Regions from separate parts of the Neorhizobium sp. LMR1-1-1.1 genome, predicted to be linked through region 4. Evidence: riboswitches for the same ligand, from Rfam matches in the RefSeq annotation. Region 4 holds a riboswitch; each other region holds the start of a gene.
What was found. A riboswitch is a leader RNA that binds a small molecule or an ion and turns the genes downstream of it on or off. The one in region 4 is predicted to bind cobalamin.
Positions count from the first base shown of each region.

Region 1: it holds a riboswitch for cobalamin, as region 4 does, so the genes downstream of both, MRBLMR1_RS29005 (CbtB domain-containing protein) here and MRBLMR1_RS16680 (aromatic ring-hydroxylating oxygenase subunit alpha) in region 4, are expected to answer to the same signal.
Region 2: it holds a riboswitch for cobalamin, as region 4 does, so the genes downstream of both, bluB (5,6-dimethylbenzimidazole synthase) here and MRBLMR1_RS16680 (aromatic ring-hydroxylating oxygenase subunit alpha) in region 4, are expected to answer to the same signal.
Region 3: it holds a riboswitch for cobalamin, as region 4 does, so the genes downstream of both, MRBLMR1_RS23845 (energy-coupling factor ABC transporter permease) here and MRBLMR1_RS16680 (aromatic ring-hydroxylating oxygenase subunit alpha) in region 4, are expected to answer to the same signal.

Region 1 is NZ_JBEGHE010000080.1:162,240-169,443, reverse strand. Features, by position in the region: gene cobD (threonine-phosphate decarboxylase CobD) at 1-163, opposite strand, end outside; gene cbiB (adenosylcobinamide-phosphate synthase CbiB) at 168-1,133, shown strand; gene MRBLMR1_RS29020 (cobyric acid synthase) at 1,117-2,574, opposite strand; gene cobO (cob(I)yrinic acid a,c-diamide adenosyltransferase) at 2,578-3,192, opposite strand; gene MRBLMR1_RS29010 (CbtA family protein) at 3,189-3,962, opposite strand; gene MRBLMR1_RS29005 (CbtB domain-containing protein) at 3,976-4,152, opposite strand; cobalamin riboswitch at 4,191-4,419, opposite strand; cobalamin riboswitch at 4,479-4,704, shown strand; gene MRBLMR1_RS29000 (DUF1636 domain-containing protein) at 4,809-5,237, shown strand; gene cobW (cobalamin biosynthesis protein CobW) at 5,234-6,283, shown strand; gene cobN (cobaltochelatase subunit CobN) at 6,306-7,204, shown strand, end outside.
Region 2 is NZ_JBEGHE010000001.1:1,439,861-1,447,064, reverse strand. Features, by position in the region: gene MRBLMR1_RS07010 (MFS transporter) at 1-279, opposite strand, end outside; gene MRBLMR1_RS07005 (UDP-2,3-diacylglucosamine diphosphatase) at 395-1,216, opposite strand; gene MRBLMR1_RS07000 (NADP-dependent malic enzyme) at 1,421-3,748, shown strand; gene MRBLMR1_RS06995 (hypothetical protein) at 3,835-4,566, shown strand; gene bluB (5,6-dimethylbenzimidazole synthase) at 4,567-5,253, opposite strand; cobalamin riboswitch at 5,337-5,519, opposite strand; gene MRBLMR1_RS06985 (TolB family protein) at 5,548-6,378, opposite strand; gene MRBLMR1_RS06980 (NAD+ synthase) at 6,398-7,204, opposite strand, start outside.
Region 3 is NZ_JBEGHE010000047.1:122,012-129,215, forward strand. Features, by position in the region: gene alr (alanine racemase) at 1-606, opposite strand, end outside; gene MRBLMR1_RS23840 (ClbS/DfsB family four-helix bundle protein) at 841-1,365, shown strand; cobalamin riboswitch at 1,452-1,646, shown strand; gene MRBLMR1_RS23845 (energy-coupling factor ABC transporter permease) at 1,681-2,358, shown strand; gene MRBLMR1_RS23850 (replicative DNA helicase) at 2,411-3,913, opposite strand; gene rplI (50S ribosomal protein L9) at 4,222-4,797, opposite strand; gene MRBLMR1_RS23860 (YybS family protein) at 4,819-5,796, opposite strand; gene rpsR (30S ribosomal protein S18) at 5,959-6,207, opposite strand; gene rpsF (30S ribosomal protein S6) at 6,232-6,696, opposite strand; gene MRBLMR1_RS23875 (hypothetical protein) at 6,956-7,204, opposite strand, start outside.
Region 4 is NZ_JBEGHE010000025.1:737,046-744,249, forward strand. Features, by position in the region: gene MRBLMR1_RS16665 (FAD-binding oxidoreductase) at 1-1,291, opposite strand, end outside; gene MRBLMR1_RS16670 (L-threonylcarbamoyladenylate synthase) at 1,294-2,286, opposite strand; gene MRBLMR1_RS16675 (DUF6656 family protein) at 2,318-2,926, opposite strand; cobalamin riboswitch at 3,077-3,309, shown strand; gene MRBLMR1_RS16680 (aromatic ring-hydroxylating oxygenase subunit alpha) at 3,401-4,645, shown strand; gene MRBLMR1_RS16685 (NmrA/HSCARG family protein) at 4,696-5,595, opposite strand; gene MRBLMR1_RS16690 (winged helix-turn-helix transcriptional regulator) at 5,686-6,099, shown strand; gene MRBLMR1_RS16695 (BA14K family protein) at 6,195-6,680, shown strand; gene MRBLMR1_RS16700 (BA14K family protein) at 6,852-7,204, shown strand, end outside.

The DNA of each region.
Region 1 (7,204 bases), on a different contig from region 4:
CATTGCTAGGGATCGGCGAATGCGGATAGGAATGCGGATTGATACCGGTCGAAAGATCAATCCATGGCTCAGGCGCCTGAGGAAACAGCGCGCGTGCCCTGGCCAGATTGCCGCCGTGCTGGATCGGATCGCCAACGACATCTTTATCCTTTGGGTTTGCCACAGCAATGTTCCTTCTTGCATTCCTCGCGCTGATCTTGGAGCGCTTTACCGGCTACCCGGATTGGCTGTTCAGGCTGATCGGCCATCCCGTCACGTGGATCGGCCGGCTGATATCGCAACTCGACACCCGATGGAACCGCGAGGCGGATGACTTTGCCACGCGAAAACGCATGGGGATCCAGGCACTCGCCGTTCTGATGGCGATTGTCATTCTTGTCTCTGCGGTCCTGCAGGATGTGCTGCTTGTTATCCCGCTGGGTCCGATCCTGCTCATTCTTGTCGCTGCGAGCCTCCCGGCCCAGAAGAGTCTCGAGCGGCATGTGCGCGATGTCGCTTCCTCGCTCAAGCACCATGGCTTGCCGGCGGGACGGGCGGCCGTCTCCAGAATTGTCGGCCGCGATGTCGAACAATTGGACGAAGCGGCAGTTTGCCGGGCGGCGATCGAAAGCCTCGCCGAGAATTTTTCCGATGGCGTGGTCGCGCCGGCCTTCTGGATGGGGATCGGCGGCCTGCCCGCCGGTGCGGCATACAAGGCAGCCAATACCGCCGACAGCATGATCGGCCACCGCTCGCCGCGCCACGAAGCTTTCGGCTGGGCGGCCGCCCGTTTCGACGACCTCGTCAACCTGCCTGCCTCGCGCCTCACGGCAGCGCTTTTCGTGGTTGCCGCGCTTTTTGTTCGCGATGCCTCGCCAAGCAATGCCATCAGGGCGATCCGCCGCGATGCCAAGAACCATCGATCGCCCAATGCCGGCTGGCCTGAAGCTGCGATGGCAGGTGCCTTGGGAATAGCGCTTGCCGGCCCGCGCAGTTATGGCGGCGAGATGATCGAGGCGAGCTATATGGGCGAAGGCGGCCGCAGCGAACTGGTCTATGAGGATATCTACGACGCGCTGAAGATCGCCCGCATTGCCGACATGCTGCTGATCGGCCTTTTCGGCGTCCTGGCGGTCCTCATGTGGCAAGTCTGAGCAACCCGCTGAGATCGAGATACCGTTCCATATGGGCGGCGAGACGATCGAGAATGGCATCGACATTCGCCTCGTAATCGAGGCCTGAAGACGAACCGCCAAGACGGGTGAGCCAGGCTGACCGCTGCCTGTCGTCGGAAAACAACCCGTGGACGTAAGTGCCGACGACCCGGCCATCCGCGGAGGATGCCCCTTCCGCTTGACCACCGATCGTCGAGAACGGCCGGGCACAATCCGCGCCGGCTGTGCGACCGATATGCATTTCGTAGCCGGCAAAGGAAACACCATCGAAACTAGAACCCGAAACTGCTTCAAGCCGCTTGGCGCCGGAAAGAACGGTTTCGACATTGAGCAGGCCGAGTCCATCGACTGAGCCGGGTGGACCTTCAGTCCCTTCCGGATCGGAAAGCCGTTTGCCGAGCATCTGATAACCGCCGCACAAACCGAGCACCCGCCCGCCGCGGCGATGATGGGCGGCGATATCTACATCGAACCCGGCTTGGCGCAACGCCGCAAGATCCGAAATCGTAGCCTTGGAGCCGACCAGCAGCACGAGATCGCAATCACCGGGAATGGCTTCGCCGCGACGGACGCGGATCAGTTCCACATCCTGCTCGGCTTCCAGCGGGTCGAGATCGTCGAAATTGGAAATATGCGGTAGGATCGGCACCGCGATTCGAATTTTCGCGCCCGGCTTGCGAGCAAAGGACTGGGAAAGGCCCAGCGCATCTTCGGCCGGCAAAAGTGCCGCATCGGCAAAATGCGGCAGGAGCCCGATCGATTGCCAGCCCGTGAATCGGGCAATCAGATCCATGCCTTCGGCAAACAGCGCCGGATCGCCACGAAACCGGTTGACGATGAAACCGCGGATCATCGCCGCATCATCGGCATCGATGACCAGCTTGGTGCCGGCAATACTGGCGATGACGCCGCCGCGATCGATATCGCCGATCAGCACCACCGGCACATCGGCCGCGCGGGCAAAACCCATATTGGCGATATCGTTCTGGCGCAGGTTGATTTCCGAAGCGCTGCCGGCTCCCTCGACCAAAACCAGATCAGCCTTGGCGCGCAGGATCTCGAAGCTTTCGAGCACGCGCGAAAGCAGTCGGGGCTTCAGGTGCTGATATTCGGATGCCTTGGCATTACCCTCGACACGCCCCTGCACCACGACCTGAGAGCCGATATCGCTCTGCGGTTTCAGAAGCACCGGGTTCATATGCACGCTGAGCGGCATGCCGGCCGCGCGCGCCTGCAGCGCCTGCGCCCGGCCGATTTCGCCGCCATCCGCGGTGACCGCAGCATTGTTCGACATGTTCTGCGGCTTGAACGGCGCGACGCTCAGGCCGCGCAAAGTGAAGGCGCGGGCAAGGCCGGCCACGACCAGCGACTTGCCCACGTCGGAGCCCGTTCCCTGGAACATCAGCGAGCGAGCGACCATGATCTAGAACTCGATGCCGGCCTGGGCTTTGACACCCGCCTTGAAGTGATGTTTGACCAGAGACATCTCCGTCACCAGATCAGCCGCCTCTATCAAGGCCGGTTTCGCGTTGCGGCCGGTGACGACAACATGCAGGTCAGGGCGTCTGGCCTGGAAGGCGGCGACGACCTTTTCCAGATCAAGATAGTCGTAGCGAAGTGCGATATTGAGTTCATCGAGGATGACCAGCCCGATCGTCTCGTCCGCCATCAACTTGAGTGCCTTCTCCCAGGCCTTGTTCGCGGCCGCGATATCGCGTTTGAGGTCCTGGGTTTCCCAGGTGAACCCCTCGCCCATCGTATGCCAGACGACGCGATCGCCGAACACGGCAAGCGCCGGCTGTTCGCCGGTCGACCATGCGCCCTTGATGAACTGCACGATACCGACACGACGGTTGTTGCCGAGCATGCGTAGCGCAAGCCCGAAGGCCGCCGTCGACTTGCCCTTGCCGGGACCGGTATGGACGATGAGAAGACCCTTTTCCAGGGTCTTCTCGGCGACTTCTGCATCCTGAACCGCCTTGCGGTTCGCCATCTTGGCGCGATGACGCTCCTCGGCGGTTTCATCGATATTTTTCAACGCGCTGCAAGCTCCCTTTCGGTTACCGGAGAAACTTGTTCTCCGCTGCGGAACTTCTGCCTTAGCACAGCAGCGGCAACACCGAGAACCGCCCAGAAGATCAGATTTGTGGCATAAACGGCGTTGACGAACCGGGCATGGAGTTCGACAGGCACCGCCGTTTCATGGCTTGGCGGAAGCGGCGCGCCAACCAGATGCGGCGCAACGAGAAGCACGATCGCCAGAGCCGCCAGCAAGGCGGAACGGGTATAGGCAAGAAGACCGAGGCCGGCAGCGGTGCAGATAGCGGTCGAGACCCACCAGAGCTGACGCGGACCGAGTTCGGCGGCAGGCATGCCCGGAAGTTCCGGTGGCAGGCCGAGACCCGGCGCAAGGCTGACGGTGAGGAAGCCGGCAATGCCGAACATCAAACCGCCGCGCCAGCCGCCAAAGCCGCCGAGCGCTTCGGCAAATGCTATTGCGACGAGCGCAAAACCGATGGCGGCGAGCACATCGGCCGAAGCGGTATAGATGAAACGCTCGAAACCATCGGCAGGCGCCCACGCTTCTTCGTCATGATGGTGATCGGCGGCAGCTGGTTGGGCCGCACCGATGGCAGGCGCTGCGTCATGCGAATGGCTGTGTCCGGCCTCTTCGCCACCGGCATTTTCAAAAGTTTCCGCCTGCAGGATCAGCGGCACGGTGGAAAAACTCTGCATCACGGTCATCAGCAGGCCGGACAATAACCCGGCGACCACCGCCGCAAGGACGATGTTACGAAACAACGACATTTTGAAATTCCTCTTAGTGGCAGGGGAAGGCCAGCGAATGGCGCGTATCGTGAGCGGCGTTATGTACGACTTCCAGATGCGAAAAGCCGACGAAACCGACCATGAACAGGCCAAGAAGGGCCGACATGCCGAGAGGAATGATTTTTGATGCGGAAACGCTGGCTGCGGCTGCAGCAGAATTCGTAACCATGGACTTCGTCTTTCTGCCCTCCACCCGAGGGCTGTTACCATTGCCGAATGTCTCTGGCAGGTCTCCTGGCTCGCGGATCGGGCGCCTTCACCCGCCTTCCCAGTTCAATCCGTAAAGGGATTGCTCCAGTGGCTTGACGACCGGATGGCCGTTTTGGGCAAAGGCTTTCCGCTTACAGTTGCGGGGGCAGCCGCGGGTTTGACGAAAGATCGTCGCACCGCATTCCCTTGAGTAACCCTTCCGGGCACCAAAGACAGATCCACTATAGTCAATTCGGTTCTATCGGCAATCGCCTTTGCGACATTGACAGTTTGACCGCGGAACGCTTACTTGAGCGCCACGACGGTCCCTTGCCGGCAACGGCAGGGGCTAAGAGAGAATGCGGTGCGGACCGATAAAACGTCCAATGCCGCGGCTGCCCCCGCAACTGTGTGCGGCGAGCCATCACGCCAGAGACGCCACTGGAGAGGTCCGGCCATGGACCCTTCTGGGAAGGCAGGCGGATGGTGACGACCCGCGAGCCAGGAGACCTGCCGTTTGAAAATCGTGCTTTTCCGGGCGGGGTGCTCCGGCAAAGGCTTCAATCATCGCTGCAGGATGGCTTGGCTTTCCTGTTCCGCACCCCGACTTGAGTAACCCGGCGGTAGTGCGGCCTGATGACAGATGATGCGCGAAAAGACGAAACCGGAACGACCGTCGGCGGCAATGCCGGCAACGTCGACGTGACGATCTTCGTCTGCACCAATTGCCGCGAGGCGACGGACAGCGAGGCCCGCCCCGGTATCGGCCTGATCGAAGCGCTGAAACTGGCAGCTGAGGGCAAGCCCCTTACCGTCAAGCCGGTCACCTGCCTTGCCAATTGCGATAAGAGCCCGAGTGCGGCCTTCAACCACCGTTCCGGCTGGTCCTATGTCTTTGGCCACCTCTCCACCGAAAATGCCGACGACATCGTCACCGGCGCGATGATGCTGGCCGAAGACGAGCGCGGTTTCCTGCCCCTTCGCGGCCGCCCGATGTGCCTTCGTGGAAAAGGCATGACGGCCCGTATCCCACCCTTTCATCACCACGAGGACATGCCTTCATGAGCGAAAACTTCGCCCCTAAGTTCGATAAGGTTCCCTGCACCGTCGTTACCGGCTTTCTCGGCGCCGGCAAGACCACGCTGATCCGCAACCTGATCGAAAAGCTGGACGGCAAGCGGCTGGCGATCATCGTCAACGAATTCGGCGATGTCGGCATCGATGGCGAGGTGCTGAAAGGCTGCGGCATCGAGAGCTGCCCGAACGACAACATCATCGAACTGGCCAATGGCTGTATCTGCTGCACGGTGGCAGACGATTTCGTGCCGGCGATCGACCAGATTCTCGCCCGCGAGCCGCGCGTTGACCATATCCTGATCGAGACTTCCGGTCTTGCTCTGCCGAAGCCGCTCGTACAGGCGTTTCAGTGGCCGGCCGTGAAGGCGCGTGTGACAGTAGATGCCGTGATTGCGGTCGTTGATGGTGTAGCACTGGCCGAAGGCCGCGTTGCCGATGACCACGATGCGCTCGAAGCCCAGCGCCAGACCGATAGCTCGATCGATCATGACGATCCGGTCGAAGAAGTGTTCGAGGACCAAGTCGCCTGTGCCGACATGATCGTGCTGACCAAGACCGACCTTCTCGATCAGGCTTCGCTTGCAGCCGCCAAGGGCCGAGTTCAGGCGCATCTGCCGCGTGCCGTGAGAATCGTACCGGCTGCAAATGGTGCGGTTGATCCCAGCGTTCTGATCGGCCTTGGCCTTGCCGTCGAGGACGATATCGAGAACCGCAAGACCCATCATGACGACGAACTCGACCACGACCACGACGATTTCGACAGTTTCGTTATTGATCTGGCCTCGGTAACCGACCCCGAAGCGCTGGCTGCCCGTATTTCGGCGACCGCGGAAGCGGAAAACGTGCTGCGCATAAAGGGCTTTGTCGACGTCGCGAACAAGCCGATGCGCCTGCAGGTTCAGGCGGTAGGATCGCGCGTGAACCACTATTTCGACCGCGCCTGGGCACCTGGCGAAAACCGCCAGAGCCGCCTCGTCGTGATCGGCGAAAAAGGCATCGACCGCGCCGCGATCGAAAAAATGCTGGCGGCATAAGAGCCACCGGCCGAGGAAAAGGATGCACATACTCGCCACCACATCGTCGTCGCTCGACGACCTTATAGAACCGGTAGACCTCAACCAGTCACCGGCCGATGTGGTGGTTCTGTCCTTTTCCGGCAGCGATCTGAACGGGATTGCGGCGGCTTGGGAGGCGGTTGACCGTGGCGCGTGGAATACGGCTGAGGCTCGTGGCCTTGATACCCCCCTCTTGCCTGCCAGCCATCTCCCCCAGAAGGGGGGAGATCAGCAAGACGTAGCAACACCGCTAAATCCTCAACAATTGAATAGGGCGGAACCTCGCCGCGAGTCGATCTCCCCTCCTGCGAGGGAGATGCCCGGTAGGGCAGAGGGGGGTAAAGCCTCGGGCAACACCAACAGCCCGTCGCTCGCCCTCACCAACCTCTCCGACCTGCGCCATCCGATGTCCGTCGACCTGTGGCTGGAAAAGACGGCGGCTCACGCAAAGGTCATCCTCGTGCGCATTCTCGGCGGTTACGACCGCTGGGCCTATGGCGTCGAGGAACTGTCGCGGCTGGCGAAACGCCGGAAGATAGCGCTCGCCATGCTGCCCGGCGAATGCAGCATGCGCGACGAGCGGCTGGCCGCCGCCTCGACGGTTTCCGAGGCAAATCTTACCGGCATTCTCGCCTGCTTTCGCGAGGGCGGACCGGACAATATGCGGCTTCTGGTGCAGCGACTGGGAGCATTGGCAAGCGGCGGGGCGGATGAGATTCCGCCTGCAATTGCGATGCCGAAGGCCGGTTTTTATCGCCCTGGGAAAGGGATCGTTGACCGACGAGACCTTATGGCCGGATTTTCACCGGATGCGCCGCGCCTGCCGATCCTGTTCTACCGGTCCATGCTGCTCGCCAATGACGCTGCACCGATCGATGCACTCTTTGAAGCGCTCGCCGC
Region 2 (7,204 bases), on a different contig from region 4:
AACGGAGACTATCGACGTCGCCGCTGACCAGGCGAGGATATGGCGCGGATCTCGAGCACGGGCACTGAGAGAGCCCGTCCCCATGGCGACAAAAACGCGAAACACCACCTGGGCCGCGAGGATCGCGCCGATCTGCATTGCGCTGAAATTCAGGCCATGCAGCCACACGGGCAAGTAAGGCACGAGAATGCCGTTGAGCGACATCGGTGCGGCATAGGCGAGCGAGCAGCGAAGCTGGAACTGCGGCGGAGCCGCAGACGATTTTGCAGAAATGTTCACGGAATCACAAACGGCGATGAAAGTCTGCGAAGACTATCACCGCCGTTTGCAATGAAAACCGGATTACACGTTTTATGCGAAAACAAAGTGTATCGGTCGTGAAGATTTCGTCAGGTCAGGCAGCCTGCATGTTCTTCGTCTTCGCCGGTGCCGGTAGGGCATGCAGCTCGGCTGTCACCTTGATGTCGCGCCAGGTAATCAGTTCAAGCGTTCCGTCATGATGTTCGGCAATTGCCGTGCAGCTTTCCACCCAGTCGCCGGTATTGACGTAATGGATGCCGTCGATATCGGTCATCACCGCGTGGTGAATATGGCCGCAGATGACGCCATCGACCTTGCTGCGCCTTGCCTCGTCGGCGACGACCTTCTGGAACTCACCGATGAAATTGACCGCATGCTTGACCTGCAGCTTCGCCCAGGCAGAGAAAGACCAGTAAGGCATGCCCAGACGACGGCGGGCCGCCGCAAGCACGACGTTGATGGCGATTGCCACGTCATACGCCCAGTCGCCCAGATAGGCGAGAAGGCGAGCGTTGCGCACGACCACGTCGAATTCGTCGCCGTGAAGCACGAGATATTTCTTGCCGTCAGCCATCTCATGGATCGCACGATCCGCGACTTCGATGCCGCCGAAATGGGTGCCCGGAAAATCCCGCAGGAATTCGTCGTGATTGCCGGGGATATAGACGATGCGGGTGCCCTTGCGCGCCTTGCGCAACAGCTTCTGAACCACGTCGTTGCAGCCCTGCGGCCAGAACCAGCTGCGCTTCAGCCGCCAGCCGTCGACAATGTCACCGACTAGAAACACCGTATCCGCTTCATGATATTTGAGAAAATCCAGCAGGAGTTCCGTCCGCGCCGCCTTCGAGCCGAGATGCACGTCGGAGATGAACAAGGTCCTGAAATTCCTGGTCTCACCTGTCGCTGTCACGGAAATCGTCCTTTCATAGCCAGCCCCGCCGCCTGAAAACCAGAGTCTTGTTTCAGGATGATGACAGGAGGTCTTTTCGGTGCGACAGCTGCCCCTTGGGAATTCCTTACATCGATCAAATTAGCTGCTGTTACACGGCGCTGTTTGATGTAATGAGGGGCCGCATTCTCCCATACGGACCGGGAAAAACAGACTAAAGCAGGAGCGAGCATGGACGCGCAGGATAAATCAAAGTCGGCCCCACCGAGCAGTGCGGATCTTGACGAACAGGCGCTGTTCTTCCACCGGCATCCGCGTCCGGGCAAGCTGGAAATCCAGGCGACCAAGCCGCTCGGAAACCAGCGCGACCTGGCGCTCGCCTATTCTCCGGGTGTTGCAGCTCCCTGCCTCGCAATCCGCGACAATCCGGAAGCCGCTGCCGAATATACGGCGCGCGCCAATCTCGTTGCGGTCATTTCCAATGGTACGGCCGTCCTCGGGCTCGGCAATATCGGCCCGCTGGCATCGAAGCCGGTGATGGAAGGCAAGGCCGTCCTGTTCAAGAAGTTCGCCGGTATCGACGTGTTCGATATCGAGATCGATGCGGCCGGCATCGACGAGATGGTATCGACCGTTTCCGCACTGGAGCCGACTTTCGGCGGCATCAACCTTGAAGACATCAAGGCGCCTGAATGTTTCGAAGTCGAGCGCCGGTTGCGCGAGAAGATGAACATCCCGGTCTTCCATGACGACCAGCACGGTACCGCCATCATCGTTGCAGCCGCGATCCTGAATGGCCTGGAACTGGCCGGCAAGTCGATCACCAACGTCAAGATCGTCACGTCGGGCGCCGGTGCAGCCGCGCTCGCCTGCCTCAATCTTCTCGTTTCGCTCGGCGCGAAGAAGGAGAATATCTGGGTCCACGACATCGAAGGCCTCGTTTATGAAGGCCGTACCGAGCTGATGGACGAATGGAAGTCGGTCTATGTGCAGAAGAGCGACAATCGCGTTCTCGCCGACAGCATCGACGGCGCAGACGTCTTCCTCGGCCTTTCTGCCCCGGGCGTGCTGAAGCCGGAACTGCTTGTGCGCATGGCAGAAAAGCCGCTGATCATGGCGCTTGCCAATCCGACGCCGGAAATCATGCCGGAACTCGCCCGTCAGGCGCGTCCGGACGCAATGATCTGCACCGGCCGGTCCGACTTTCCGAACCAGGTGAACAACGTTCTCTGTTTCCCGTATATCTTCCGCGGCGCGCTCGATTGCGGCGCGAGCACGATCAACGAGGAAATGAAGATGGCCGCAGTCAAGGCCATCGCAGCGCTTGCCCGTGAAGAAGTGTCAGATGTCGCGGCGAAGGCCTATTCCGGCGAGACGCCGATCTTCGGCCCGACCTATCTCATTCCGTCGCCCTTCGATCCGCGCCTCATCCTGCGCATTGCCCCGGCAGTGGCACGTGCAGCTGCCGAAAGCGGTGTTGCCGCCCGTCCGATTCAGGATTTCGAAGCCTATCTCGACCAGCTGAACCGTTTCGTCTGGCGCTCCGGCTTTGTGATGAAGCCGATCTTCGCGACAGCCAAGGCATCCGAAAAGAAGCGCGTGATCTTTGCCGAAGGCGAAGACGAGCGTGTACTGCGCGCGGCCCAGGTTCTGCTCGAGGAAGAGATTGCCCGCCCGATCCTGATCGGCCGTCCTTCCGTCATCGAAGCGCGTCTGGAACGTTTCGGCATCCGCATCCGCCCGAATGTCGATTTCGGCGTGGTCAATCCGGAAGACGATCCCCGTTACCGCGAATATGTCGAGGATTATTTCGCGCTGGTCGGCCGCAACGGCATCAATCCGGAAGCCGCTCGCACGATCGTGCGTACCAACAACACCGTGATCGGCGCGCTGTCGGTCAAGCGTGGCGAAGCCGATGCGCTGATCTGCGGCGTTGAAGGCCGTTATGATCGCCACCTGCGCGACGTCAACCAGATCATCGGCAAGCGCGCCGGTGCCTGCACCAATGCCGGCCTCAGCCTCCTGATCTCCCAGCGCGGCGCGATGTTCTTCACCGACACGTTCGTGAACTACAATCCGACCGCCGAGGAGATTGCCGAAATCACCATCCTCGCTGCTCAGGAAGTTCGCCGCTTCGGCATCGTGCCGAAGGCCGCGCTGATCTGCCATTCGAATTTCGGTTCCCGCGATTCGGAAAGCGCCCGCAAGATGCGTGCGGCTCTGGAAATCATCCGCAAGGATGCGCCGGAACTCGAAGTCGATGGCGAAATGCAGGGTGGTTCAGCGCTGGACGAGGCGCTGCGCAAGCGCGCCATGCCGAACAGCACACTAACCGGCGAAGCCAATCTTCTGGTCTTCCCGAACCTCGATGCTGCCAGCATTTCGCTCGGTCTCGTGCGGACGATGATGGACGGACTGCATGTCGGTCCGATCCTGCTCGGCACAGCCAAACCGGCGCATATCCTGTCGCAGACCGTAACATCCCGCGGCGTCGTCAACATGGCGGCCCTGGCCGTCGTCGAGGCGTCCCAGGCGGAACCGCTTGCGCTGGTGAAATGACAAGAGATGCGGGAAGCTTCAAGGCAAGCTTCCCGCATGCTCGACATGCCAGGTTGATCCCCGCAGAGCCATGCGACAGGTGAGACATGACATTTTCCAAGCCGCAGATGCTGACATCGCTGATGCTTGCCTCGCTGCTTGCGCCTCAGGCGGCCTTTTCGCGCGATGTCGAGGTCTGCGCCAATCTCTATCGCCGCCTCAACAGCACCCCGCAGATCATCGGCACGAGCAGCAATGTGCGTCGCTACGCTCAGGATCTGAGCGCGCTCAACGCGGATATCCGGCAACTCAGGATCGACATGCGCAGGCAAGGTTGCGGCAGCGGCAGCATCGTGACGCTGGGCGCGCCATCCGAAGGCGATGATGAATGCGGTTACATGCAGGACACGCTGCAACGGCTGGAAGATGAGCGCGCGGCAATCACCGAACAACGCAACAGTACCCGCTCGCTACTGCAGCCATCGGAAGAGCGCGTCGCGATCTTGTCGGCGATCCGCTCCAACAATTGCACGCCCACTGACCTCGATACCCAGACGGAACTTGACGATAAAGAACGCCTGCGGATCCGGGGGCTGGCACTGCCAAGGCCGGGAGAGGAGACGCAGACTGGGCCAAAGGTGGACGATCCGAATTCCAGCATCACCCATCTCGGCAGCGCCTCACCTGCGCCAGCGAGAGAAGCACCCGTCCAGTTCCCGCCGGATCGTCCCTATGATCCCGGCAAAAAGATTCGCTCCGTTGGGCCGCAATTCTTCCCCGAAGAAGACATCGACCTCGCCAATCCGAAATCCAGCGGCCCCCAGCAGCTGCAGCCTTGATTATTTCTGGCCCCAACCGTCCTGAAAGACGAGATCTTCCAGAGGCAGACGCTGGCGCCAGCCCTTTATCGCCAGTTCGGGTTCTCCATACAACTGATCGACATAACCGAGGCACAGCCAGGCTACGATCTCGACGCGGTCCGGAATGCCGAGGAGCGCTCGAACATCTTCATCATGAAAGATACTGACCCAGCCGACGCCGATCCCTTCCGCGCGGGCTGCGAGCCAGAGGTTCTGGATGGCACAGACGGTCGAATAGCTGTCCATGCGGCTGTTGTGTGTGCGCCCCAGAACCACCGGACCGGCACGATCCGGATCGCTGGTGACGCAGATCGACAGCGGCGCCTTTCTGATGCCTTCGAGCTTGAGGCTCCTGTAGGTGCTGCGCTTCTCCTCCGGAAACATCGCCTCAGCTTCCCTGTTGGCGCGCGAAAACGCCTCCCAGGCGGACTGGCGAACCGCCTCGTCACGGATGAGGATAAAGTTCCAGGGCTGCATGAAACCAACCGACGGGGCGGCATGGGCGGCATCCAGTAGTCTGCGCAGCACATCATCCGGGATCGTATCGGAGAGAAACTGGTCACGCACGTCGCGGCGCGTTTCGATGGCGCGATAAACGGCGGCACGCTCGTCATCGGTAAAAGCTTCGGCGGCCACGAGGCCATTGTTCAAATCATCAGGTCGCATCGTCTTTCCCCAACAACGCCTGCGGATTGCTGCCGCCGTCACGGCGTGGCGCAATCCACTCAACCTGCCCGCCGTCCGCGCGGATCGGTCCATCTCGCCAGGCCGGTCTTCTGACTGGGCTTCATCCGCTCATCGCCGCCTTCCCGGAGAAATCCAGTGGCATGAATACGACAAGCGTCAGCCTCACAGCGTTGGGCACGTGTCGGAATTTCACCGGCTTCCCGATTCTCCCATTATGGATGGGCACCTGACGGAGGCTCTTATGCTGACTGAACCCGGCCGAAGCAAGGCCGTTCACGCCGCAGGGAAATAACGCACATAGGCAAATTCATCACCATCCGGTGACCAGTTGGGCGAGTTCATCGTGCCCTGCCCGCCAAAAAGCTCGAACAACGTTTCGACATTGCCCCCATCGGCATCCATAAGCCGAACGCGAACATTCTGATCACGCGGATGATCGAAGATTTCGGCGTCATAGGATACGAAAACGACCTTATCACCCTTGGGTGACGGATGCGGAAACCAGTCTCCATAGCTACTGTCGGTGATGCGTTCGGGAGCGCCGCCGGTCGCCGGAACACGCCAGATCTGCATCAGCCCTGAGCGGCTTGAGTTAAAATAGATCCAACGACCGTCCGGCGAATAATCCGGCCCGTCATTGCGGCCCTCGCCGAAGGTCAGCCGTGTCTCGTTTTTCCCGTCGATACCGATCGTATAGATATCGAAGACCTGATCACGGATACCGCAATAAGCGAACGTCTTTCCGTCCGGCGACCAGCCATGCCAGTAGGATGGCAGGTTTTCTGTGACGAGTTTCGGCGTACCGCCTCTGGCCGGCAGGACATAGATCGCCGACCTACCGAACTCGACCTTGTCGGAGATCGCAATCAGCGCGCCGTCCGGCGAGATGCCATGGTCGTTGTTGCAGAGTGTCGCGAAGTCCGTATCGACCCGGACAGGACCGAAATCACCATTCGGAGACAAACGGTAGATCAGGCCATCTGCATTAAGCATCAGATAGTCACCATCCGGCGACCAGTTGGGCGCTTCGAACAACTCTTCCGTCTGCCAGACAACCCGGCTCTGGCGGGTTCGGACATTGTAGATCTCGATGGAGCTTCGCAGTGCCAAGGGCGCCTCCCTCTTAACGATCCCGGAAACGGTTGGTGATCGGGTAACGGCGATCGCGGCCAAAGTTCTTCTTGGTGATCTTCACGCCCGGAGCCGACTGACGCCGCTTATACTCAGCGAGATAGAGCAGATGCTCGATGCGATGAACGGTTGCGACGTCATGGCCGCGGGCAACGATGTCTTCGGTGCCCATTTCCATTTCAACGAGGCATTCGAGGATATCGTCCAGAACCGGATAGGGCGGCAGCGAATCCTGGTCCTTCTGGTCCGGCCGAAGCTCGGCGGAAGGCGCCTTGGAAATGATGTTTTTCGGGATCACCTCGCCGGACGGGCCGAGAGCGCCTGCCGGCACATTTTCATTGCGCCATTCGGCCAGCGCATAGACCTGCATCTTGTAGAGGTCCTTGATCGGGTTGAAGCCGCCGTTCATGTCGCCATAAAGCGTCGCGTAGCCGACCGACATTTCCGACTTGTTGCCGGTCGTCACAACCATCGAGCCGAACTTGTTGGAGATCGCCATGAGGATAGTGCCGCGCGTACGGCTCTGCAGGTTCTCTTCGGTAATGCCCTGGTCGGTGCCTTCGAACATGTCGGACAGCGACGCCAGGAACCCTTCGACCGGATCGGAAATCGGCACGATATCGTAGCGGCAGCCGAGCGCCTTCGCGCAGTCCGCGGCGTCCTTGAACGAGTCTTCGGACGTGTAGCGATAGGGCAGCATGATGGTGCGCACCCTCTCCTCGCCGAGCGCATCAACGGCGATCGCGGCGCAGACAGCCGAATCGATGCCACCGGAGAGGCCCAGCGCGACCGACTTGAA
Region 3 (7,204 bases), on a different contig from region 4:
CGCCGCAACCCGTTGGAAAGACTCAAGCTGTGATCGGTTGAGCGGCGAGGCTGGCGAATCGCCGCTGTGAAGATGCGACATAACGAGAACGGGTGAGAAACTTGCCGGCCGCGAGACATCCTCGGCAAAGGCGATCGCTTCTTCCGCGGGAAGGCCAAGCCGGTTGAAGCCGGTATCGATATGCAGCGCACAAGGATGGTCGCCATGTTCGGCCGTGGCCGACATCCAGAAGGCCAGCTGTTCTTCGGAGATGATCACCGGGACCAGATCGTTTTCGTAAAACATCCGTTCCTGGCCCGGCCATATGCCGGAAAGCACATAGATGCGGGCATCCGGTGCATAGGTGCGCAAGGTTACGCCTTCCTGCACCGCGGCAACGAAGAAATCCCGTGCGCCGGCTTCATAGAGCGCCGTACCGCAGTCCTCGAGCCCCAGACCATAGGCATCCGCCTTGACGACTGCGGCGGTTGAAGCCCTTCCAGAGCGGCGTGCCATTTCCTTCCAGTTGTCGACGAGTGCGCCGAGATCGACCGTCAATCTCACGGGCGCGATATCGAAATCATCCAGATAGGTTTCGTCGCTGTCAAAATCGGTCTGTTCTGTCATGGCGGTCTCAACTGAATATGCTTTTGAAAATCGGAGTGGCCGATCCTAACCTTTTTGCCGGCTGGAAAAAGGCCGCGGGTAAAGAATAAGGTTCTCCGTACAGGCTTTTGACACCACAATAATTGTGCAGCAATCCTAGGGTCGGTGCCCGGCTGCGACAGCCGGACGGCTTCATATCCCGTGGATAGAGGCGTAGTTTAGACGCTGTATTTGAACAGCATCCGAAGGCACTCCATGGCTGTACCCGGTTCCAGGCAGGAACTTCTTGCGGCGGTCTCCACGACCTTCAACAGGCTTTGGGACGATCTTGCCCGCGTTCCAGGGCCCCGGGCGAGGGAGGCATCCATGCAGGGCCACATGGCAGGCTCGATGATGAGCCCGGCGGATCTCGTCGCATACCTGATCGGCTGGAACGAACTGGTGCTGAAATGGCTAGATCGGGATGACCGGGGTGAGGCGATCGATTTTCCGGAGACCGGGTTCAAGTGGAACGAACTAGGGCCGCTTGCTCAAAAATTCTACGCAGACCATGACGCACTGGACTGGCCCGAGCGGTTGGAACGACTGAGGACGGTGAGGGAGCAGCTGGTCTCGACAATCAGCAACCGGTCAAATGACGAGCTTTACGGCAAAGGCTGGTACGGCAAATGGACCAAGGGGCGCATGATCCAGTTCAACACCGCATCGCCCTATGCCAATGCAAGAGCGCGCATTCGCAAATGGCTGAAGGCCCAGGAGTGCACGCAGCAACACCTATGATCCCGTCTTGCTGCATGCGACCCTATGACAGCGCTAGATCGGTGCGATTTCGGCTGCTGTTGTTTGCTGCCTCTGCGGGAAATTGCTACCTCATTCCCGCACATGGTGCGGCCGACATCCGTTGACCGCATGGGAATAAGGGCAGCATCTGTTGAACCCGACCGCCCCCGCGACTGTGAGCGGCGAGCTTTGCGAAACACCACTGTGGCCTCGCGCCATGGGAAGGTTCGACAAGGCATCGACCCGCGAGTCAGGAGACCGACCGTGTGCATCTTATCAATCAACGACCGTCGGGTGTGACGGACAGGAGCGCACATGCATATCGAACCGGGCCTCGTAGACGGGGCCAAAATCATTCTGAGCTATGCCACTGCAGCAGGGGCGGGACTTTTTACGTTGAAGCTGGTGCGAGACACGATCCGGCAACAGGGGCTTGTCTCCTTGGTCTCGCGCACTGCAGTTACTGCAGCGGCTGTCTTCTCTTTCTTTGAGCTTCTGCCGCATTACGCAGTCGGCGTATCCGAGGTCCATTTCATTCTCGGCTCGACGCTGTTTCTGCTGTTCGGCGCAGCGCCGGCGGCAATCGGGCTGGCGCTCGGTCTGATGATCCAGGGAATGTTCTTCGCGCCGGCAGACCTGCCGCAGTTTGGAATGAACGTCACGACGCTGCTGGTGCCGTTGTTTGCGGTGAAAGCGCTGGCGGATCGTATCATTTCGCCAGGCACGGCCTATGTCGATCTCACCTATAGGCAGGCGCTCCAGCTATCGACCGCCTATCAGGCCGGTGTCGTCGCCTGGGTGGCTTTCTGGGCCTTTTATGGTGCCGGTTTCGCAAGCGAAAATCTTGTGGCGATCGGCACGTTCGGTATTGCCTATATGTCGGTCGTGCTGATCGAGCCGCTGGCGGACCTGGCCGTACTTGCCATCGCCAAGACCCTGAATGCTCTGAACGGTTCAGGCTTCGTTACGCGACGGCTTTACAACGCGGCCTGAGTTAGCCCGCGACTCTCAGCCTCGCCGGTGTACTGCCGGCGAGGCTGTTCGATCACGGTTCTTCGTATTGCGTGAAGCTCGGCTCGGCGAGGTCCGCAAAGCGCGTGAATTCGGACTGGAAGGCGAGCTTGACCGTGCCGGTCGGTCCGTGACGCTGCTTGGCGATGATGACGTCGGCCGTACCCTTGACGCGCTCCATATGTGCTTCCCATTCCGGGTATTTCGGATCGGCCAAGTCGCGGGGCTCCATGTTCTTTACATAATATTCCTCACGGAACACGAAGAGCACGACGTCGGCGTCCTGCTCGATCGAGCCTGATTCGCGAAGGTCGGAAAGCTGCGGGCGTTTGTCTTCACGGCTTTCGACACCGCGCGACAGCTGTGACAGCGCGATGATCGGCACGTTGAGTTCCTTGCCGAGCGCCTTCAGACCCGTGGTGATCTGGGTGATTTCCTGCACGCGGTTTTCACCCGACTTGCCCGAACCGGTCATCAGCTGGATATAGTCGACCACCAGGCAATCGAGGCCGCGCTGGCGCTTCAGGCGGCGGGCGCGCGCCGATAGCTGGGCGATCGAGATACCACCGGTCTGGTCGATAAACAGCGGCACCTTCTGCATCATTTGGCTGCAGGCGACCAGCTTTTCGAAGTCGGCCTCGGTAATGTCACCGCGACGGATCTTTGACGACGAAACTTCCGTCTGCTCGGAGATGATACGGGTGGCGAGCTGTTCCGACGACATTTCGAGCGAGTAGAAGCCGACGACACCGCCATTCTTGGCCTTGAACGAGCCATCGGGGGCGATTTCCTGCTCGTAGGCGGCCGCGATGTTGTAGGCGATATTGGTGGCAAGCGAGGTCTTGCCCATACCGGGGCGTCCTGCGAGCACGATCAAGTCGGAGCGCTGCAAGCCGCCCATCTTGCCGTCGAGCGACATGATGCCGGTAGAAATACCGGAAAGCTGGCCGTCGCGCTCGAATGCCTGCCCCGCCATGTCGATGGCGATCGCCACCGCGTCGTTGAACGATTGGAAACCGCCGTCGTAACGGCCGGTTTCCGCCAGTTCGAAAAGACGGCGTTCGGTATCCTCGATCTGGCTTTGCGGCGGCATGTCGAGCGGCGCATCATAGGCGATGTTGACGACATCTTCGCCAATGGTGATCAGCGCCCGGCGAAGCGCCAGGTCGTAGATCGCCCGACCGTAGTCTTCCGCATTGATGATAGAGACGGCATCGGCGGCAAGACGTGCGAGATACTGCGCAACAGTCAGGTCACCCACCTTGTCATCGGCCGGAAGAAAGGTCTTCAGCGTGATCGGGTTGGCTGTCTTGCCCATACGGATGATGTCGCCGGCAACCTCGTAAATCTTGCGATGCAGCGGTTCGTAGAGATGCGGCGGCTTCAAGAAGTCCGAGACGCGGTAATAGGCGTCGTTGTTGACCAGGATCGCGCCGAGCAGCGCCTGTTCCGCCTCGATATTGTTCGGCGCCTCGCGATAGTGCGGCGCTGCATCCTTGTTGCTGAGCGACCCCATGTTGCGCGGAACTTCGTTCATGATCTTCTACCCGTCCTGTCCGTTCAAGGCCTCGGTTCTAGTGATAACTGGACCGCACCGAAACCGTGCATTTTGCCTTCGGATGTTACCCACAGATATCCACAGCGGGCGTCATTTACGCGAAACAAAAAACGTAATGAAGCGACAAATCCGGTTGACTGTGCCTCATTCGGGCCGACGTCGCAGGAGTGGTGCGAACGGGTCGCGACTCACCGGAGCAAACGCCATCTTACCCGCAAAAAGAGACAAAAAAACGCCCGGCCTTCGTGAGGCCGGGCGCTGTCACAGACGAATCTGCGAGAGGTCTATTATTCTTCGTCGCCGTCGCGGTCAGCTTCCGGATCGAAGAAGTCTTCCGGGCGCAGTGCGTCTTCGTCAACGCCGTAGATGGCGTCAGCGGAGGTGAGGCTTTCGCCCTGTGCCTGACGCTCAGCTTCTTCAGCCGAACGTGCAACGTTGACCGAGATCTGGATCTCGACTTCTGAATGCAGGTGGAGCGTTACTTCGTGCAGGCCGATAGCCTTGATCGGGTGGTTCAGGTCGACCTGGTTGCGGCCGACGTTGAAGCCTTCTGCAGCCAGTGCGTCCATGACGTCGCGAGCAGCAACAGAACCGTAGAGCTGACCGGTTTCGCCAGCCGAACGAACGATGACGAAGGTCTTGCCGGCGAGTGCGTCGGCAACCGTCTGGGCTTCGCCCTTGCGCTCGAGGTTACGGGCTTCGAGCGTTGCGCGCTCGTTTTCGAAGCGCTTCTTGTTGGCTTCGTTGGAGCGAAGTGCCTTGCCCTGCGGCAGCAGGAAGTTACGAGCGTAACCGTCGCGAACCTTTACGGTTTCGCCCATCTGGCCGAGCTTCGGTACGCGTTCAAGCAGGATGACTTGCATGTTGGAGTTCCTTTCTAGTTCTCAATTGTCTGGATTGGTTGTGTTCTGATCCGTGCCGCCCTTTGCCGGCGTCAGCGCAATGGTCCGGCGGGTGTCCGTGAGACCGAAAGCGAGGATCGCGAAGGCAGGAATGACGAGCATGGAGGAGAGGTATGCGAGCACGAGGACCGGCAGGCGCCAGTCCTTGCCCTGACTGCGGAAATGGATGGCGGCGAAACCCGACATCAGGAAACCTGCGCCGAAGGTACCGCAGATTGTGGCGCCGACCATTGCAGGTACGCCGCCCAAAAAGGTCATGACGATGCCGGCGAGAAAAATGTAGATCGCATGGCGGTTCATGCGCAGTGCCGACGGCATGTCTTCACGCGGGCGAAGCGCGCGGCCCGAGCGCGAGACGATGCGTACGGCGAAATAGAAGGCTGCAAACAGCAGGATCACCCATATGCCGCCCTGAACCATCGGCAACGTGAGCAGCATCGTGCCCTTCAGGTGCCCGATATCGGCAGCGGTGAGTGACAGGCCGGGTTCCTGGGTCTGCAGTGCGGAGCCGAGCACGTCGACGATCTGCCCGACAAGTTCCGGTCCATAACCGATGGCGACGCCAAGCGCGATGACGGCGATCGTCACCAGGCCGCAAAGATGCAGCAGGATATCTGAGATCGGATACCAGGCGAGCAGGTTGTCAGGGCCGCCGAGTTCGGAAGCCGGGCGCGCCAGATTGGCAAGGTGCGACAGCCAGCCGGCCGGGATCAGCGTGAAGATCGCCATGGTGACGGCGAAGATCGGCGAGATGAGAACTGCGCCGAGAATGCCCGACGTGACGATGCCGGTAATGGCTGCGCGGTTACCCCAGCCAAGGCCGGCGATGAAGATCGGAAGAGCAGAGGCGGCATAAAGAACGGCGGCAAAAGACGATTGCGTGCCGGCACCCATCACGAGGAGGGTGGCAACGACGCCGGCCAGAATGCCGGTGGGCAGCACTGTCTGTGTCTTGTTCATTACGCTCTCGCTGTCCTGCCAGATCAAGCAGTTAGGGGACGGGCCTGAATCAATTTGACAGGCGCTTCATCCCCAACATGGGGTTTGCAGTTCATTTCCGATCCGCGCCCAACGCGGAAGGGAGTAGACCCGCTGATTTTTGATCAGCGGGTCCGGTATCAATTACGATACGACGTACGGCAGCAGGCCGAGGAAACGGGCGCGCTTGATGGCCTGGGCCAGTTCGCGCTGCTTCTTCTGGGAAACTGCGGTGATACGCGAAGGTACGATCTTGCCGCGCTCGGAAATGTAGCGCTGCAGGAGACGAACGTCCTTGTAGTCGATCTTCGGTGCATTTGCGCCCGAGAAGGGGCAGGTCTTGCGACGACGATGGAAAGGACGGCGTGCCGGGGACGAGGATACGTCAGCCATTGTGTTTTCTCCTTGAGGCCCAGATTAGGATTCGCGCGGAGCGGACGGGCGCGGTGCGCGCTCGAAGCCGCCTTCACGCGGAGGACGATCGCCGAATTCGCGGCGCGGGCCACGATCGCCGAAGTCACGGCGCGGGCCACGATCGTCACGCGGACGGTCGTCACGGTCACGCTTCTGCATCATGGCAGACGGGCCTTCTTCGTGCTTCTCGACGGAAAGCGTCATGTAGCGAAGAACGTCTTCGTTGATGCGCATCTGACGTTCCATTTCGTGCACGGCAGCAGCCGGAGCATCGATGTCCATCAGGGCGTAGTGAGCCTTGCGGTTCTTCTTCATGCGGTACGTCAGGGACTTGAGGCCCCAGTTTTCGACGCGCCCGACCTTGCCGCCGTTAGCTTCGATGACACCCTTGTACTGTTCGACGAGGGCATCAACCTGCTGAGCGGACATATCCTGCCGGGCAAGGAATACGTGTTCGTAAAGAGCCATGTAAGCTTTGCCTTTTCTTGCGGTTGTTTTGCACCCGGGTTCGGCGGCTAAGCCTCAACGACTGCTCCTGATGGCCAAAAGGCCGGCAAGAAAAGTTGTTGTTTCGAGACGGTCGAGAGCGGAGACACGGGAGGCCGGAACGCTTTCGTCCCTGAGGCTCGCCTGAGCGAACCTGCCCTCCGTACAGCCACCAGCCAGAAGACCGGGTGTTTCGAACAGGGCGGCTTATACGGATTTTTAGGCGAAAGGCAAGGGGCGATCATTTTCCGTCACAAAACAACTGCCCGGTAATGCCTTCTCCATCGCTTGTTTCGCCTGAAAACGTATAGGAGTTCTGTTTCAGAAGCTGCTCAAGGTAACCCGTGCAGCGTTTGTGCTGTACATATTCGGATTGGGTTATGTAGTTACCGTAACAGCCTATCTGGGGCCATACCTTTTTCAGGGCGACGTGCCCCGACTGCATTCCCTTCACGCTGATCCAGCGATTGTTTGGCGACATTCCCGTCTG
Region 4 (7,204 bases):
CGATCGTATGGACGATCTCGTTGATCTCGCGCCAGCGGTCGAGAAACGCCTGCTTGTCGGCGCCAACGGGCTGGGAGATGTTGTAGTGGATATTGCCGTCGCCCATATGGCCGAAGGCGCAGACGCGGGCGCCAGGCATGGCCGCCAGAACCGCCTTTTCGGCCTCGGCCATGAACTGCGGGATCTTCGACACCGGCACCGACACGTCGTGCTTGATCGATCCGCCTTCCGGCTTCTGAGCGCCCGACATGCTTTCGCGCATCGTCCACAGTGCCTTCTGCTGCGCAACCGAGCTTGCGATCACCGCATCGCGCACCAGGCCGGCCTCGAAACCCTGCTCCAGCAGCGAATGGACCATGACTTCGGCAGTTTCGGCTGAATCCGAGGTCGAGATGTCGATCAGCACATACCACGGATGCGGTTCCGACAGCGGATCGCGCACGCCCTCGATATGGCGCGAGGTGAACTCGATGCCGATCCGCGGCATCAGCTCGAAACCGGTGAGCGCCATGCCGCACAGCGTCGAGGCCTTGTCGAACAGCGCGAGCGCGTCTTCGGTCGAGGCGACACCGGCAAGCGCCACCTGATGGCCGACCGGGCGGGGAAAGAGTTTCAGCACCGCGCCGGTAATGATGCCGAGCGTGCCTTCCGCGCCGATGAAGAGATCGCGCAGGTCGTAGCCGGTATTGTCCTTCTTCAGACGACGCAAGCCATCCCAGATCTCGCCGGTCGGAAGCACGACTTCCAGCCCGAGGCAGAGCTGGCGCATGTTGCCATAGGCAAGCACAGCCGTCCCCCCTGCATTGGTGGAAAGATTGCCGCCGATGCGGCAGGAGCCTTCCGACCCGAGCGAAAGCGGAAACAGCCGGTTCACCTCTTCCGCCGCCTTCTGCACATCGGCAAGGATCGCGCCGCCATCGGCAACCAGCACATTGGCCACCGGATCGACGTCGCGGATGCGGTTCATCCGGGCAAGCGATATGATGACGTCATTGCCGCCGGCGCGTGGTGTCTGTCCGCCGACAAGACCGGTATTGCCGGTCTGCGGCACGATGGCGGTGCCGGTTTCGCTGGCGAGTTTCAGGATCGCCGAGACCTCTTGCGTCGAGGCAGGCTTCAGAAGCAGCGGCGAGGAACCCTTGTAGAGACCACGATCCTCCACCAGATGCGGGGCAAGGCCTGCCGCATCGCGGATCACATTGGCATCTCCGACAATCGCGGCAAAACGGTCGATCAGTCCCGAAGCCATCTCTGAACCGGCCTTTGCGCTCTCGCCTGCTGCATTGTCCATTTTCATTCCTCTCCGTCGCGTGGTGCGGCTGCCCGTCCAAGCCTGTCATTGATCGCTTCGCCCAGTCCCTCGTTCGGGATCGGCGCAACCGCGATGCTTGAGGCACCGCTGGCATCCGCGCGCTTCAGGTATTCGAACAGGTTGGCCGCCGCCTGCGCAAGGTCGGCCGATGGGCTGAGGTCGAGATCGATCGCAGCCTTTTCCGCACCAGCAACCGGCTGGCCACCGAAACGGATCAGCGCTTCGCCCGGTTCGATTGCCGTCGCGTCGAGACGCACGGTAGCGCCCGGCGCATAATGCGAGGCGAGCATGCCCGGCGCCTCGATGATCGCGGCAGGGCCTGAGCGACGCTCAAGGTCACGCCCGGCAACATCGGCGATATGCATGGCCGCAAGACCACCGGGCCTCAGAAGCAGGATCGCGCCGGTTTCGGGATCGACGCGGATGATCGTCGACTCGACGCCGACTGGCGAAGAGCCGCCGTCGATGATCAGTTGAAGCTTGTCGCCGAGGTCGTCCATCACATGGCGTGCCGAGGTCGGGCTGATCTTGCCGGACGTGTTGGCGCTTGGTGCCGCAAGCGGCCGGCCGAAATCGCGGATCAGGTCGTTGGCAAAACCTTCCGGGCAGCGAAGCCCGACCGTTTCCAGCCCCGCGGTTGCCAGCGGATGGATGGTGCTGTCTTTCCTGAGCGGCAGGACAATGGTCAGCGGACCGGGCCAGAAGGTTTCGGCCAACTTTCTCGACGCCGGATCGAACACCGCGTACCGCTCGGCCATCTCGATATCGCAGACATGGCAGATGAGCGGATTGAACTGCGGACGCCCCTTGGTCTCGTAGATGTGCGAGATCGCATCGGCGCGCGTCGCATCCGCGGCAAGGCCGTAGACCGTTTCGGTCGGAATGGCGACGGGAAAACCGTCATTGAGCACGCGGCTTGCCTCGCTGATGGCGCGCTGGGGCTCATGGGTGATGTTTATGATTTCGGCTGTCATGCCGCTGTCAATACAGCGGAGTGCCCGTGCTTTAAAGCCTTTTGATGATTTCGCGCACTGCGGCACTGGGCGCGCCGAGCATCAGAACGTTGCGCATCGCCTCGCGCGGGCTGTTGGTCTGGAACAGAAGCCCGTTCTTGCGCCATGTCCGGTCGATCCGCGCCTGTTCGCCTGCTTCGCCTTCCACCGCGACGGCGAAATACATGCGGGAATTCCGTGGATTGATTCGGGCGAAAAACACCTCGTCGCCGCCGATCTCGGAAGAGAAGTTGGCGATGTAGAATGACCAGCTGACCATCGCATCCTGCGAAAAGAAGGTACGTGCTGCGGTCACATGGCAATAGCCCAGATGCGGGCTACCCTCCAACGTGCGGTGAAAGATGATCTTCGGCAGGTGGATAGACCGGTGAAAGCTGTTCAGCCGCTTATGCGTGGTTTCGCCGGCCGTTTCGAGCTTCTTGCCTGTCTTTTCAGCCACTTCGTCATGGGTGAGATAGCGACGTTCGTCGGGAACCCAGACAGGGCGGGAGCGTGGAATTCTGCCGGTTCGCAGGAATTCCGTATGGGCATTGCCGCTGCTTGGCGGCATCATCAAGGGCCTGGGCCTGTTGACTTCGTAATAACGGAGCTGTCCTGGCATGGTGGCGGCTCTTCCCAATGAATTTTCAAGAACACTATTAGCAAGACCTTAACAGTTGGTTTCTCCCGCAATCGGATGCTATTGCGCGATCGTCGCCAATGCAGTGGCCGATGTCGCAATGTCGTCTATGCGACAGGCCGGCGTCCCGCTTAAATATGACAAAGCTCAAGGTGCCGCCTCGCTAGGGGAAGCGGAAAATTGGGAAGCCGGCGGGTCGACGAGATCTATCCGGCGCTGCCCCCGCAACGGTGGTGGAGTTTAAGGCATGGTAGGGGGCGACCCCGGCCACTGGGACAGAGCCGAACGGCCGACCGGGAAGGTGCCATGCAGTCCTTTTGGGACAACTCCTCAGCCCGGAAACCAGCCTGAGCTTGATGACACCGGTCGCGGAGGGCGCACGGGACGGGAATTGGCTGCATTGATTGTTGCCGGCTTGTCCATGCCCTGAAGCTTGCTTGTATTGCGAGGAAGCATATGGACATTCACAATCAGGTTCTGCGGCAGCTGAAGAACCGCCGCGAAGGTTTCAGCCTGGAACAGCCCTTTTATATCGATCCCGATTATTACAAGCTCGATCTTGAGATGATCTGGTATCGCGACTGGTTGTTTGCCGGCCACGATTGCCAGATCAACAAGGCGGGCATGTATTTTACCCTGCAGGTTGGCGACTATCCGGTTCTCGTCATCCGCACGCGCGAGGGTGATATCCGCGCCTATCACAATACCTGCCGCCATCGTGGCCACCGCGTCTGCACCAAGGAAACGGGTTCTGCGACCCGCCTCGTCTGTCCCTATCACCAGTGGACCTACCAGCATGACGGCTCGCTGATGTCGGCCCGTCATATGGGCGATAATTTCGACAAGAAGCAGTTTGGATTGAAACCCGTCCACTGCCAGGTGGTTGCCGGCTACATCTTTATCTGCCTCGCAAAGGAAGCCCCGGATTTTGCTCCGGTTCGCGCAACGGTCGAGCCTTACATGGCGCCGCATCGCCTGCCCGAAACGAAGGTTGCCGCCCAGAACACGATCATCGAAAAGGGCAACTGGAAGCTCGTCTGGGAAAACAATCGCGAGTGTTATCACTGCGCCGGTAACCATCCGGAACTCTGCCGCACCTACCCGGAAGCGCCGACTGCGACCGGTGTGCAGGGCGCCGGCGACGATCCGTTCATTTCCGAACACTGGAGCCGCTGTGAAGCGGCCGGCCTGCCGAGCACGTTCAACATGTCGCCGGACGGCCAGTTCCGCGTGGCGCGCATGCCGCTGATCGAGGATGCCGAAAGCTACACGATGAACGGCCGGCCCGCAGTTCAACGGTCGCTCTCCGACGACGTGACGATTTCCCATATCGGCACGATGCTTCTGTTCCATTATCCCACCACCTGGAACCATATGCTGGTCGACCACGCGATCTCTTTCCGAGTCATCCCCGTCGGGCCGGAAGAGACGGCGGTCACCACCACATGGCTGGTCCACAAGGATGCGGTGGAAGGCGTCGATTACGATGTCGAGCAGCTGACCCATGTATGGAACATGACCAACCACCAGGACAGGCAGATCGTCGAGGAAAACGCCTTCGGCATCCGCTCTCCCGCCTATGAACCCGGCCCTTATTCCGAGGCGCATGAAGGCGGTGTGATGCAGTTCGTTGAGTGGTATTCGAACTTCATGATCGATCGCCTGCAGGGCAAGGACAGCACGCTTTACGCGGTGGCGTGATACTGAGCGCTCCTCCGCAATGTGCCGTCAGTTTGCGGAGGAGCCTGTTTTTACGCTGAGTGGGACGTACGATCACTCCCGATTAAGGCGTCGAAGGCTTGGTGTCCTTGGGTCGCAAGCCAGGCCCGAAAGGAAATGATCTCGGGGTTGATCTCGCGCATCGCAGCAAGGTCCACGTGATCCGCCAGCGGGCCGTTATCCAGGATCGCCGCAAGCTGACCAAGATCGCTATCGGCGGCCAGGACTTCAGCGGCAAAGCGGGAATAGATGACCGGACGACCGGCGGCCTCGCTGAAGATTTCCCCCAGCTGGCGCCCTGTAACCGTATCGCTCGCGATCTTAATCGTCCGTCCGCTGAACCGTATGCCATCGGCAAAGATCGCGGCGACGAATTTCCCGATGTCTTCCACGGCAATCAGTTGCATCGACTGGTCCGGCCTGAGGAAGAATGTATACCGGCCTTCTGAAAGGCCGAATGCCGGGTTGATCAGCATATCCATGAATATCATCGGTCTGATTATGGTTGCGGTGACCGGCAGCCGGCGGATATGCGCCTCGATCCGCGGCTTGGCGTCGAAACGGGCGATCCCGGTAGGTGTGTCGCCGGAACTGGCGCCCGAGGAATAGACGAGATGCGCGACGCCGCTTTCGGCCGCAAGATCGGCGATCCCGCACCCTATCCGTACCTCTTCGGTCTCTGACAGGTTGGCCGGCAATACGCTGAACACGCCATGGGCACTGTCCATCCCGGCGCGAAATGTATCGAGATCGGCAAATGATCCTTCAACCAGTTCGGCACCCGCCTGACGAAGGGCGACGGATTTGGGGGCCGCAATGTCTCGCACAATCGCGCGAACGGGCCATCTTGCCTTCAAAAGCGCTTCGGCGACCGCTCCGCCCTGCCGGCCGGTGGCGCCGAATACCAGGATTGGACGTTTGTCTTCTTTCATCTCAGAACCCTCGTGGTGAACACGGGGTCTCCATATATACTGTTGAAACACAGCCGGAAGACGGCACTATTTTCAGCCTCGGGCACACGGGTGATACTCTTGGACAATTCAGGTCAGAGCAAAACCGAAAGGCAGGTGACGCGCGATCAGGCTTTCCTGCCGCAACCTGCAAACGGAGTATGCGGGCGTCTGGGTGACAAGTGGACGGTTCAGGTCATCTGGCGCCTCTCGCTTGCAGAGGGTCGAAGGCTCCGTTTTTCGCATCTGAAAAGGGAAATCGACGGCATCACGCAGCGCATGCTGACACTGACGCTACGCGGCCTGGAACGCGACGGTTTCGTCATGCGACACTATTTTCCCGAGGTGCCGCCGCGCGTCGAATACGAGCTGACCGAATTGGGGGCCGGCATACTGGCGTCTCTTCAGGCCCTGAATTTCTGGATCAGGGACAACTTCTCTCGCATCGAGGAAAACCGGCGCGTTTACGACGAAGCCGGCGAATAGGGCATCTGGCATTCCTCTGCCAGGGAATATGGCGTGGAACAAATGGGCATGTCTCGCGTTCTAAATCGCTGATTATATGTCGAGGAAACATTCCCATGAACGCATTCCGCATGCGCATTGCCACCGCCTTAACGGCGGCGGCCGTTCTTGCTACGAGTTTTGTTCCGGTTTCGGCCGCACCTGTGATGCCGGTGGCACCGATGGCGGTGCAGGCCTTCGCCAGCCAGGCGACCGAGGTCCAATACCGTCGCGACGATCGTGATCGCCGCTATTATCGCCATGATCGCGATCGCCGCCACTACCGCCATGATCGACGCGCCTATCGGGAAGGATATTACAACGGCCATCGCGGATATCGCGAGCGCCGCCAAGGCTATCGGTATCACAACGGTTACTGGTTCCCGCTAGCAGCATTCGGTGCCGCTGCGATTATCGGCGGCGCCATCGCCAACCAGCCGCGTGCTTCGGGGGGCAGCCATTATCAGTGGTGCGCCAATCGCTACCGGACCTATCGCGCTTCGGATAATACCTATGTCGCCAGCGCCGGCGTCCGCCGCTCTTGCGTTTCGCCTTACAGGTAAGCGGATATCATGACGAACAAGCCCGGACGCTCACGCGGCCGGGCTTTCACATTTCCGCGCATAGCATGCATTCAGGATAAAAATCCTAGCGTTGGAATGTTTGTTGGCTATCGTGTGAGTTGGTGGCGCGGGAGGCGTCACCTCTTCAACTAAGGGAATGGAGAGTACGAAATGACTCTGTTCAAGAAATTTGCCGTTGCAGCTGTTTCAGCCGTCGTTCTTGCTGGCTCACTCGGAACCGCGCAGGCGCTGCCGCTGCCAGCCGCACCGAATGCGCCGGTCGTATCCGACGTAAGCAACGTGCAATATAATCGCGACCGCGGCTGGCGTGGCGATGGCCCGCGCCGCGGCTGGTACGGAGGTCATCGCGGTTACCGCTATCACCGTGACGGATATCGTCGTCACAATGATGGCTACTGGTATCCGCTTGCAGCCTTCGGCGCCGGCGCGATCATCGGTGGAGCGATCGCCTCGCAGCCGCGTTATGTCGAGCCCGCACCCCGGCCTGCCTATAGCGGCGGAGG